Regions from separate parts of the Actinosynnema sp. CA-299493 genome, predicted to be linked through region 1. Evidence: riboswitches for the same ligand, from Rfam matches in the RefSeq annotation. Region 1 holds a riboswitch; each other region holds the start of a gene.
What was found. A riboswitch is a leader RNA that binds a small molecule or an ion and turns the genes downstream of it on or off. The one in region 1 is predicted to bind S-adenosylmethionine.
Positions count from the first base shown of each region.

Region 2: linked by a shared signal. The riboswitch ahead of ACQPYE_RS32900 (aminotransferase class V-fold PLP-dependent enzyme) and the one ahead of thrC (threonine synthase) in region 1 are both predicted to bind S-adenosylmethionine.
Region 3: linked by a shared signal. The riboswitch ahead of ACQPYE_RS03575 (methionine ABC transporter ATP-binding protein) and the one ahead of thrC (threonine synthase) in region 1 are both predicted to bind S-adenosylmethionine.

Region 1 covers NZ_CP191993.1:1,518,014-1,522,140, reverse strand. The annotation lists gene rpsT (30S ribosomal protein S20) at 71-331, shown strand; gene holA (DNA polymerase III subunit delta) at 676-1,659, opposite strand; SAM riboswitch class I at 1,756-1,871, shown strand; gene thrC (threonine synthase) at 1,883-3,145, shown strand; gene ACQPYE_RS07245 (DNA internalization-related competence protein ComEC/Rec2) at 3,306-4,127, opposite strand, start outside.
Region 2 covers NZ_CP191993.1:7,775,382-7,779,508, forward strand. The annotation lists gene ACQPYE_RS32890 (RluA family pseudouridine synthase) at 1-508, opposite strand, end outside; gene lspA (signal peptidase II) at 505-1,089, opposite strand; gene ACQPYE_RS32900 (aminotransferase class V-fold PLP-dependent enzyme) at 1,113-2,444, opposite strand; SAM riboswitch class IV at 2,483-2,597, opposite strand; gene ACQPYE_RS32905 (potassium/proton antiporter) at 2,693-4,127, opposite strand, start outside.
Region 3 covers NZ_CP191993.1:711,586-715,712, forward strand. The annotation lists gene ACQPYE_RS03565 (resuscitation-promoting factor) at 1-1,120, shown strand, start outside; gene rsmA (16S rRNA (adenine(1518)-N(6)/adenine(1519)-N(6))-dimethyltransferase RsmA) at 1,215-2,093, shown strand; SAM riboswitch class I at 2,180-2,272, shown strand; gene ACQPYE_RS03575 (methionine ABC transporter ATP-binding protein) at 2,475-3,485, shown strand; gene ACQPYE_RS03580 (methionine ABC transporter permease) at 3,482-4,127, shown strand, end outside.

The sequences.
Region 1 (4,127 bases):
GTCCCCTCGTGGGGCGGAGCCGGTGACAAGCGCGGTGCGACTCCGAGACCGAGGAAAAGGTGGCTTTCGCGTGGCGAACATCAAGTCCCAGATGAAGCGGATCAAGACGAACGAGAAGGCGCGCCTGCGCAACAAGGCCGTCAAGTCGTCCCTCAAGACCGCCATCCGCAAGTTCCGTGAGGCCGCCGAGGCCGGTGACAAGGAGAAGGCCGTCGCGCTGGCGCAGGACGCGTCCCGCAAGCTCGACAAGGCCGTCTCCAAGGGAGTGATCCACTCCAACCAGGCCGCCAACAAGAAGTCGGCGCTGGCGCGGCGCGCCAACCAGATCTGATCTGGTCTTCACGCTGACAGTGCCGCCCACCCCGCGCCGGGGTGGGCGGCACTTCACGTCTCCACTCCTCCGCAACCGGCGGGGTCCTGCGGCCAGCGCCCAGCAGCGGCACGCTCCACAGCCGACAGCCTCACAGCCGGCACCCAGCAGTGAGCGGCCCGGCCGCCCGCCCAGCACCCCGGCCCCAAGCCGTCAGTGCCCAGCAGCCTCACTCAGCACCCCGGCCCCAGCGGCCAGCACCTCGGCACCCCGCACCCCGGCGACCCGGCGGTGTCAGTGACCCGGCAGCCTCGGCCGGTCAACCGGCGATCGGTGCGATCGGTGGCGGTCCGGCAGCCTCGCGCTCAGCGGCGGCCTTGGGCGGCGACGATCTTCAGCACCGCGCGTTCCAGGGCGTAGCCCGAGTCGGCGGCGACGCCCTTGACGTCGGCGTTCAGGTCCGCGACCACCGTCATCGCCGCCGCGAGCCCCCGCTCCTCCCAGCCACGCGACTGACCCTGGGCCTTCTTCACCTTCCACGGCGGCATGCCCAGCTCGCCCGCCAGCTTGAACGGGTCACCCCGGCCCACCGCGGACACCCGCGCGACCGTGCGCACCGCGTCGGCCAGCGCGTCGGCGACCAGCACGTGCGGCACACCGAGCTGGATCGCCCACCGCAACGCCTCCAGCGCACCGGCCCGGTCGCCCATCACGGCTTTCTCCGCGACCGCGAACCCGGTCACCTCGGCCCGGCCGCGGTGGTAGCGGCGAACCGCCTCGGCGTCGACCTTGCCGCCCGTGTCGGCGACGAGCTGCGAGGCCGCCGCCGCCAACTCGCGCAGGTCCGACCCCACCGCCTCGATCAGCACCGCCACGGCCTCCGGGTCGGCCTTGCCGCCACCGGCCGCGCGGATCTCGTTGCGCACGAACGCTTCGCGGTCCGCCGCCTTGGTGATCTTGGGGCACTCGGTCACGCGGGCGCCGGCCTTGCGCAGCGCCGCGGGCAGCTCCTTGGCCGCCTTGCTGCGCCCGCCGCCACTGTGGACGACCACCACCGTCACCCCGTCCGCCGGGGCCTTGGCGTAGCCGAGAACCGCGTCGGCGATCTCCTTGCCGCACTCCTGCGCGGCCTCCAGCGCGACCACCCGGCCCTCGGCGAACAGCGACGGGCTCACCAGTTCCGCCAGCTCAGGCGGGGTGAGATCGGTCACGCGGACGCGGGTCAGGTCGGCCTGCGAATCGATTTTCCGTGCCGCCGCCAACGCACCGCGCACCGCGCGCTCGACCAGCAACTCCTCCTCGCCGATGATCAGGTGCACGGCGTCGGGCATGTCAGCGGGCGCACTCACGGCGCGATCCTCCCACGGGCGGCAGACGTCCGGATGGTGGACGTCGCTGGCTGAGGGTCGGGATCGTGACGTAGGTTGAGAGGCACAACTGAATACCGCTCATCCAGAGGGGCAGAGGGATCGGCCCGTAGAAGCCCCGGCAACCCGTCGCACAGCGTCCGCTGGCGATCACGGTGCCAATTCCGACCCGCGGTGCGCGGGAAAGATGAGGAGATACCTCGCGATGACTGCTGTCAGTGTGCCCTCGGCCACCACCTCCTTCGACCTCGGTCCTGCCCGTGCGCTGTCGTGTCGTGAATGCGGCCACCAGACGCCGCTCGCCGCCGAGTACGCCTGTCTCGAGTGTTTTGGGCCGCTGGAAGTGGCCTACGACTTCGGTCGGATCCGTCGCGAGGACATCGAGGCGGGCCCCCGGTCGATCTGGCGCTACCGCGGCCTGCTCCCCGTGCCGACCACCGTCGAGTCGCACCCCAACACCAATCCCGGCGGCACCCGCCTGGTCGAGGCCGACCGCCTCGCCAAGGCCCTCGGCGTCCGCAAGGTGTGGGTGAAGGACGACACCGGCAACCCGACCCACTCGTTCAAGGACCGCGTGGTCGGTGTCGCCCTCGCCGCCGCCCGCGAGCTCGGCTTCAAGGTCCTGGCCTGCCCCTCCACCGGCAACCTGGCCAACGCCGTCGCCGCCGCCGCCGCCCGCGCGGGCTGGCAGTCGGTGGTCCTGGTGCCGTCCACGCTGGAGCGGGCGAAGATCCTCATGACCGCCGTCTACGGCGGCAACCTGATCACCGTCGACGGCAACTACGACGACGTGAACCGGCTGGCACAGGAACTGGCCGCCGAGCACGAGGACTGGGCGTTCGTCAACGTCAACGTCCGCCCCTACTACGCCGAGGGCTCCAAGACGCTCGGGTACGAGGTCGCCGAACAGCTCGGCTGGCGGCTGCCCGACCAGATCGTGGTGCCCATCGCGTCCGGCTCGCAGCTGACCAAGGTCGACAAGGCCTTCCGCGAGCTGGGCGAGCTCGACCTGGTCGAGCAGACCCCGTACCGCGTGTTCGGCGCGCAGGCCACCGGCTGCTCCCCCGTCGCGGCCGCCTTCAAGGCGGGCCACGACGTGGTCACCCCGGTCCGCCCGGACACCATCGCCAAGTCGCTGGCGATCGGCGCCCCCGCCGACGGCCCCTACGTGCTGGACGCCGTCCGCCGCACCAACGGCGCGATCGAGGACGTCACCGACGAAGAGGTCGTCGAGGGCATCCGCCTCCTGGCCCGGACCGAGGGCATCTTCGCCGAGACCGCCGGCGGCGTCACCGTCGCGACCGCGAAGAAGCTCATCGAGACCGGTCAGCTGGACCCGGACGGCGAGACGGTGCTCCTGATCACCGGCGACGGCCTCAAGACCCTGGACGCCCTCGGCGACCGCGTCGGCCCCCGCGCCAACGTCCCGCCGTCGGCCGAGGCCGTCATGAAGGCCCTCCAGGACTGACCCCGCACCGCCCGTTCCCGCCTGAGGCCACGGTTCCCGTGGTTCTCGGCCTCAGGCGGGAACGGCCCCGGTCAGCCCGCCGGCGGCCGGATCGGCGGTGATCGGCCGAGTGCCGGCCACCTCGGTCGCGTCGCGGCTGTCACCTCGGCTGCCGCTCGTCTCATCGGTGCCTCCCGTCTGCCGTTGTGGTCACAGGGCGATCCGGGAGGAGCGCAGCCACCCCGTCCGGGGGAAGGCGGTCAGCTCCGGCAGGACGTGCGGGCCGACCGGTTCGGTGACCACGCGCCAGGCGGTGAGCATCTGCGGCCAGGGTCGTGTCGCCTTCTCCTGGTTGTAGCGCTCGGCGTGCCACTCCTCCGGCGGTATGGCGAGGTCCGCGTCGAACAGGCCGTCGGCGATCAGCCGGTAGGCGGTGTCCGGCGAGTAGACCTGCGCCAGGCGGATCACGCCGGTGGCCGTCGCCCTGGCGACGATGCCCCGCTCGCCGCTGGGCAGCTCCTCGCAGACGTAGTAGGTGAACGCGGGCCGGAGTTCGTCGCTCGGCCAGGGTTGGGCGGTGTAGCCGGGCTGCCACAACGCCCACGCCACGGCCCGGTTGCCGCCTTTCGGCGACCAGCCGGAGTGCAATCGGATCCAGACGTCGTTCTTCATGGTTCTCCCCTTGCCCGTTGTCGTGATGGCCGCCGCTCCCGCGGGCGACCCGCGGCCCGTCCGGGCCTGCCAGGACGGCGGTGTCACCGTCCCGGTCCGTGCGCAGCACCAACGCGCCTCGGCTCGTCAACGCGTCGACCAGCACCCTGCTGGGGTGGCCGTAGCGGTTGTCCGCGCCGACGCTCACCAACGCGATCCGCGGCCGGACCGCCGCGAGGAACGCCGGTGACGAGTACCGCGACCCGTGGTGCGGCACCTTGAGCACGTCGGCCCGCAGGTCCACGTGCCCGCCGAGCAGGTCCGCCTGCCCGGCCAGCTCGATGTCGCCGGT
Region 2 (4,127 bases), 3.1 Mb from region 1:
CGACCGTGCGCTCCTTGAACGCGTGCTTCAACGCCGAGTAGGCGTGCTCGCTCTTGGCCACGACCATGACGCCGGTCGTGCCGACGTCCAGCCGGTGCACGACGCCCTGCCGCTCGGCCGCGCCCGACGTGGCGATCCGGATGCCCGCCGCGGCCAGGCCGCCGACGACGGTCGGACCGGTCCAGCCGGGGCTGGGGTGCACGGCCACGCCGACCGGCTTGTCGACCACGATCACGTCGTCGTCCTCGTGCAGGACGATCAGGCCCTCCACGGGCACGGCCTGCACCTGCACCGGGCGTTCGGGCTCGGGGAGGGTGACCTCCAGCACGGAGCCCGCGACCAGGCGGTCCGACTTGCCGGCGGGCTGCCCGTCGAGCACGACGTCACCCGATTCGGTCAACGCGACCACCACGGTGCGAGACAGGCCGAGGAGCTTGGCCAGACCTGCGTCGACCCTCATCCCGTCCAAGCCCTCGGGCACGGGAAGGGTTCGGTAGTCGCCGCTCATGCGCCAGCCTTCTTCTCAGTGGACTTCTTCTCCACGCGGGTGCCGTCGTAGTCGCGCTGGAGCAACGCCATCAGCACGATCACGCCACCGCCCACGCAGATGGCGGAGTCCGCGAGGTTGAACACGGGGAAGAAGTTGCCCCACGGGTCGAGCACCGAGATGAAGTCGACCACGCCGCCGCGCAGCGGGCCGGGGGCGCGGAAGATCCGGTCGGTCAGGTTGCCCATCGCGCCGCCGAGGACGAGGCCGAGGCCGATGGCCCAGCCGACCGACCGCAGCCGGCGGGCGATCCACAGGATGAACACGACCACACCGGCCGCGATCAGGGCGAGGATCACCGTCCAGCCCTCGGCCAGGCCGAACGCGGCGCCGGTGTTGCGGATCAGCGGCAGGTACAGCAGGCCGCCGAGCAGCTCGACGGGGTCGCGCCCCTCCAGGTTCTCCACCGCGATGATCTTGCTGACCAGGTCGAGCGCCAACACCAGCGGCGCGATGACGGCCAGCAGCAGGACCCGTCGCTTCGGCAGCGGTGCGTCCGGCTCGTCCGGCGTGTCCGGCTCGGTGTTGGGATCGGTGCTCACCGGGCCATTGTCCAGCATCGGAGTCAGCGCAGGAACGGCGGGAGCGCGCGCTGGTCGTCCAACGGCGTCCAGCGGCCGTCGCGGAGCTCGTACTCCCACCGCGAGCCCTCGACCACGAGCGCCCGCAACGCGGCCACGAACCGGTCCACGTGCTCCTCGGTGGTGCCCAGCCCGATCGACGCGCGCAGCGCGCGTTCGCCGTGGGTGAGTCGGTGCACGGCCACGTGGGCGCAGAACGCGCCGTCACGCACGCCGATGCCGTGCTCGGCGGACAGCGCGGCGGCCAGGTAGCCGGCGTCCTGACCGCCGACGGTGAAGCTCACCACACCCACGCGGTCCCGGTCCGAGCCGAACAGCGTCAGCTCGTGCGCGCCGGGAACGGTCGCCAGACCTTCCCGCAGCCTCGCCAGCAGCACGCGCTCGTGCGCGGTGGTCTGCTCCCAGTGCCTGCCCAGCACGTCGCACGCCACGGCCAGCGCGTGCACGCCCACCACGTTCGGCGTGCCCGCCTCGTGCCGCTCGGGCACCGCCGACCAGGCCACGCCCAGCCGGTCGCCGTGGTCGGTGACGCGGGCCGTCGCACCGCCGCCGACCAGGTACGGCTCGGCGGCCTGCAACCAGTCCGACCGGCCGACCAGCACACCCGCGCCGAACGGCGCGTAGATCTTGTGCCCCGACAGCACGGTGTAGTCCACGTCCAGGGCGCGCACGTCCACCGGCCGGTGCGGCGCGAGCTGGGCGGCGTCCAGGGCGATCCGGGCGCCGTGCCGGCGGGCCACCCGGGACAGCTCGGCCACCGGCCAGATCTCGCCGGTCACGTTGGACGCGCCGGTCACCACGACCAGCCGGGGGCCGACCGGCGCCTCGCGCAGCGCCCGGTCCAGCTCCAGCACGGCCTGGTCGGGTGAGGCGGGCGTGCGCAGCCGGCGCACGTTCGGGCCGCGCCACGGCAGCAGCGCGGCGTGGTGCTCGGTGTCGAACAGGATCACGGAGGTGTGCCTCGGCAGGCTCCTGGCCAGCAGGTTCAGCGCGTCGGTCGTGTTGCGGGCGAACACCACGGCGTCGCTGTCGCGGGCGTTGAGGAACCGCCGGACCGACGAGCGGGCCTGCTCGTAGACCTTGGTGCTGACCTGCGAGGCGAAGCCCGCGCCCCGGTGCACGCTGGCGTACCAGGGCAGCACCTCGTCCACCGCGTCGCGGACCTGCTCCAGACAGGGCGCGCTGGCCGCGTGGTCGAGGTTGGCGTACTCCACGCGCTCACCGGTGACCAGCGGCACGCGCAGCGACGCGCCGACGACGCGGGGCAGAGCAGCGGTGGTGGTGGTGGTGGTGGTGACGGGAACTGCGATCGTCATGACGCCCTCCGGGGGTCCCGGGGCACCCGTCGGAGAGGGGCCCGCGCTTGCCGGGCGCCCTGCGCGCCAGGCCAGGTCCTCACCAGGGGCACCCCACCGCGGTAGGAGGGTTGCCGGCCAGCAAGCCTGGGCTTAGCGCTGGCACTCATGACCTTCGCCTCGACGTTAGCCCGTCGCGCGCGCCGCCGTCGAGTGGCGTTCACATCCTGGGAGCGCCACGCACGGGCCGGCGCCTCGACCGGGGAGCGTCACGGCCGGCCGACGTCGCCCTTCCAGCGCGCGAACCGGCCCGCCCGGTCGACGGCCCGGATGCGGTCCTCGGTCGCCGTGCGCATGGCCTCGGTGCACACCACCAGCAACTGGTCGTGCACCTGCAACCGGGTCGTCGGCTGCGGCGTGAACCCGTTGTCGTCGCGCACCACGAGGCTCACCGACGAGCCCGGCGGCAGCCGCAGCTCCGACAGGTACACGCCGTGCAGCTTGGAGCCGGTTTGGATGCGCACCTGGAGCAGCTCCGCGCCGAGGTCGTCCAGCGCCGACGAGTCGACCTGCACCTCGTGCGCCTCGCCGGACTTGACCAGCCCCAACCACTTGGCCAGCCACGGCAGGGACGTGCCCTGCACCAAGGTCAGCACGACGACCAGCACGAACACCGCGTCGACGAGCTGCTGCGCCCCCTGGACGCCCTGGATCAGCGGGATCAGGGCGAACACGATCGGCACGGCGCCGCGCAGCCCGGACCACGAGATGAACACCTGCTCCCGCCACGGCACCCGGAACGGCAGCGCCGCGAACAGCACCGACAGCGGCCGGGCGAGCAGCACCAGCACCGCGCCCGCCACCAGCGCGGGCACCAGCGCGTCGAGCAGCCGTCCCGGCGACGCGTACAGGCCGAGCAGCACGAACAGGCCGATCTGCGCGATCCAGCCCAGGCCCTCGGCGAACGAGAGGGTGTCCGCCCGGTGCGGCAGGCGGGCGTTGCCGAGCACGAGGGCGGCGATGTAGACGGCCAGGAAGCCGGACGCGTGCGCGAGGTCGCCGACGGTGTAGGCGAGCAGGCACACCGCGACCGTGGCCAGCGGGTACAGGCCGGTGGCGGGCAGTGCGGCGCCGCGCAGGCCGACGCCGCCGAGCCAGCCGAGCACGACACCGATCACCGCGCCCGCGATCAGCTCGTAGCCCATCAGCAGCGGCGCGGTCCACGAGATCGGGTCCGGAGCGGCGAGCAGCACGACGGCGATGTAGACCGGCGCGTCGTTGATGCCGGACTCCAGCTCCAACGAGCCGATGAGCCGCTTGCCCACGCCCACCCCGCGCAACACGCTGAACACGGCCGCGGCGTCGGTGGAGGACAGCACCGCGCCCCACAGCAGCGCCGTGCGCCAGTCCATGTCCAGCAGGAAGTGCAGCGCGAACCCGGTGACCGCGATGCTCACGCCGACGGAGACCGTCGACAGCGCGATGCCGAGGCCGAGCGCCGGCTTCACCGCGCTCCACCGGGTGGTCAGACCACCCTCGGTGAGGATCAGCACGAGGGCGACCGTGCCGAGCGAGCGGGTCAGGTCGGCGTCCTCGAACTGGATGCCCACCACGGCCTCGCCCAGCAGCACGCCGATGCCGAGGTAGAGCAGGAGGGACGGCAGACCGAGCCGGATCGACACCCTGACCGCGATGACCGAGAGC
Region 3 (4,127 bases), 810 kb from region 1:
GCCCGCCGCGCTGGTCGAAGCCGCGGGGAAGTGGAAGCGGCGCTTCCTGAAGGCCGCCGTCCTCACCGTGCTGGTCACCGTCTCCGGCGGCGGTGCCACCGCGATCGCGATGGACAAGTCCGTCACGGTCGACGTCGACGGCGAGGCCACCACCGTCCGCACGTACGAGTCGACCGTCGGCGAGATCCTCGCCGACGAGGGCATCGTGATCGGCGAGCACGACGCGCTGAGCCCGTCACCCCAGGCCAAGGTCAGCGACGGCGGGAAGATCTCGCTGGACCGCGGCCGGCTGGTGAAGATGACGGTCGACGGCGAGCAGCGCGAGGGCTGGGTCCGCTCGGTCACCGTGGACGAGGCGCTGGACCAGATGCAGGTGGCCGACGAGGGCGCCTGGCTCTCCCACGACCGCAACATGGACGTGCCCCTCGGCGGGCTGTCGCTCGAGGTCAAGAGCCTCAAGACCATCACGCTCTACGACGGCGGCAACGAGCCGCGGCAGATCAGCACGACCGCCGTGACCGTCGAGGAGCTGCTGAAGGGCGAGAACCTGTCGCTCGGCCCCGACGACAAGCTCGGGACCGCGTTCGACCTGCGCGTCACCAACGGCGCCGAGGTCCACATCACGCGCACCGGCGTGTCGGTGATCAACGCGACGGAGGCCATCCAGCCGCCCGTCGAGGAGGTCAAGGACGACGCGCTGATGAAGGGCCAGAAAGAGGTCCTGGACCCGGGCGAGGCTGGCGAGCAGATCGTCACCTACCGCGTCACGGTGAAGAACGGCGCCGAGGTCGGCCGCGAGAAGCTGGGCGCGAAGGTCACCAAGGAGCCGAAGCCGAAGAAGGTCAAGGTCGGCACCAAGCTCCCGCCCGACGGCGCGGTCTGGGACCAGCTGGCGCAGTGCGAGGCCACCGGCAACTGGGCCATCAACACCGGCAACGGCTACTACGGCGGCCTGCAGTTCAACAAGAGCACCTGGGACGCCTACGGCGGCTCCCAGTACGCCGCGTACCCGCACCAGGCGACCCGCGAGCAGCAGATCGCCATCGCCACCAAGCTCCGCGACGCGCGCGGCGGCTACTCGGCGTGGCCCCACTGCCAGTCGAAGCTCGGACTCTCGTAACACGGCGCCGCCTCCGGCGTCGCGGCGAGGTCGCCTGGAAGTCGACGCGACCTCGCGTGGTGGTCCGGGAGCGGTGGTGTGGAGAATGGGTCCGGTGACTGAGGATTCGACGACGGCCGGGCGCGGGAGCCACCTCCTGGGCCCGGCCGACGTCCGCCGGCTGGCCGCCGAGCTGGACATCCGGCCCACGAAGAAGCTCGGGCAGAACTTCGTGCACGACCCGAACACGGTGCGGCGCATCGTGTCGGCGGCCGACCTGCGCCCGGACGACGTGGTGCTGGAGGTCGGCCCCGGGCTGGGCTCGCTGACGTTGGCGTTGCTGCCCTCCTGCCGCGCGCTGGTGGCCGTGGAGATCGACGGCGTGCTGGCCGACCGCCTGCCGGTCACCGTGGCGGAGCGGGCGCCTCAGCTGGCCGAGCGGCTGTCCGTCGTGCACGCCGACGCGATGCGCGTCACCCCCGACCAGCTCCCGGTCGCCCCGACCGCCCTGGTGGCGAACCTGCCGTACAACGTGGCCGTGCCCGTGGTGCTGCACCTGCTGGCCGTGCTGCCGTCGTTGCGCACGGGCCTGGTGATGGTGCAGTCCGAGGTGGCCGACCGGATGGCCGCCGGCCCCGGCAGCAAGGTCTACGGCGTGCCCAGCGTGAAGCTCGCCTGGTACGCCGACGCCCGCCGGGCCGGCCCCGTGCCCCGTTCGGTGTTCTGGCCCGTGCCCAACGTCGACTCGGCGCTGGTCGCGTTCGACCGCCACGAGACGCTGTCCACTGTGGATCCCAAACGGCTGTTCGCCTTGGTGGACGCGGCTTTCGCGCAACGCCGCAAGATGCTGCGCGGCGCGCTGTCCGGCTGGGCCGGCTCGGCCGCCGAGGCCCAGCGGCTGCTCGTCGCGGCCGGCGTGGACCCGGCGGTGCGCGGCGAACAACTGGCCGTCGGTGACTTCATCCGGATAGCCGAGGTCGCCTCCACTCGGTAGTCGTTGATCTTTCGGCCGAAAGTGTGATTTGCCGGACGATCCTGTTTCGGGCTTGCGTCAGCCGGTCCTGGTCAGGTCTACTCGTGGTGCCATCCCGAGCGGCCGAGAGACCTGGCTCTACGACGCCGCAGCAACCACCCCTCCACGGGGGCAGGTGCTTCCGCCAGGAACGATGGAGGATCACGTGCCCAGGATGCGAACGCTCACCCGCCGGCGGGTCGTCGACCACGGCCGCCGGACCTCGTCGGCCTGTCGCAGCCGCTGACCAGCCGCAGGCACCTCGAATCCCCGAGTCCTTCACCCAGGACACCTTTCCGAGCTGAGCCGTCGGTCACGCACGCCATGAGCGTGTGCTGCCGCATGCCGTCGTGGAGCGAAAACGTGATCACTGTCGAGAACCTCACCAAGACCTTCCCCGGGAGTACCGGGCAGGTTCGCGCGCTGGACGGCGTGAACCTGGACGTCGCCGCGGGCACCGTGCTCGGCGTCGTCGGCCCCAGCGGGGCGGGCAAGTCCACCCTGGCCCGGTGCGTCGCGCTCCTGGAGCGCCCCGACAGCGGCGCGATCCGCGTCGACGGCACCGACCTCGTCTCGCTCGACGGCACCGCGCTGCGCGCCGCCCGCCGGCAGATCGGCGTTGTGCCGCAAGGGGATTCCCTGCTGCGCCAGCGCACCGCCGCGGGCAACGTCGCGCTGCCGCTGGAAGCCGCGGGCGTGGCCGGGCCCCAGCGCCGCACCCGCGTCGCCGAACTCCTCGACCTCGTCGGCCTGACCGACAAGGCCGGCTCGTACCCCGACCAGCTCTCCGGCGGGCAGCGCCAGCGGATCGCGGTCGCGCGGGCGCTCGCCGCGTCGCCGTCCGTGCTGCTGGCCGACGAGCCGACCTCCGCGCTCGACCCCGACACCACCGGCTCCGTGCTCGCCGTGCTCGACCGGGCGCGCGCCGAGCTCGGCGTGACGGTGCTCGTGGTCACGCACGACATGGGCGTGGTCCGGAAGATCTGCGACGACGTCGCGGTGCTGGAGGACGGCCGCGTGGTGGAGCACGGCAAGGTGCTCGACCTGGTGTCGGACGCCGCGAGCCGCACCGCCGCGTCGCTGTTGCCGGCCGTCGACCAGAACCCGGCCCTGGAAGGCTCGTTCGACCGGGTCGCGGACGTGGTGCTGATCGGCTTCGCCGCCGTGGGCGCGCTGCTGCCGGAGGCCACCAGCCGGTTCGGCGTGGAGCTGAACCTGCTCGGCGGCGGCCTGACCAGGCTGGGCGAGACCCCCGTGGCGCGGTTCCGCGTCGGGCTGAAGGGCGAGCGCGCCGACTCGGCGCTGGAGTGGATCTCGGAAGCGGGCGGCTCGGTGCGCCGGACCCTCTCGGGTCCTCAGGGAGTAGCTGCGTGAGGTCCGCAACACCCTGGTCCATCGTGTTCGACGACCTGCTGGTCGCCACCGGCGAGACGTTGTACATGGTGGTCGTCTCCACCCTGATCGCGGTGCTGCTCGGAGCGCCCGTCGGCATCTGGCTCCAGCTCACCGCTCCCGGTGGGCTGAAGCCCCGGCCGGTGTTGCACAAGGTGCTCGGGTTCGTCGTCGACCTCGGCCGTTCCATGCCGTTCCTGGTCCTGCTGGTGGTGCTGACCTCGCTGACGAGGCTGCTGCTGGGCAGCACCATCGGGCCGACGGCGGCCATCGTGCCGCTCGCCGTGGGCGCGATCCCGTTCGTCGGCAGGCTGGTCCAGAACGTGCTGGCCGAGGTGCACGTGTCGGTGGTCGAGGCCGCCGTCACCACCGGTTCGTCCACGCTGCGGATCGTGCGCAGCGTGCTGCTCCGCGAGTCGTTGCCCGCCCTGGTCAACGCCATCGGCGTGACCGCGATCGCGCTGCTGGGCTACTCGGCGATGGCCGGGGTGGTCGGCGGCGGAGGGCTCGGCGACCTCGCCGTGCGCATGGGCTACCAGCGGTTCAACGACCGCTACCTGTGGAGCACGGTCGTCGTGCTGGCGGTCATCGCCACCACGATCCAGTTCACCACCAACCGCGTGG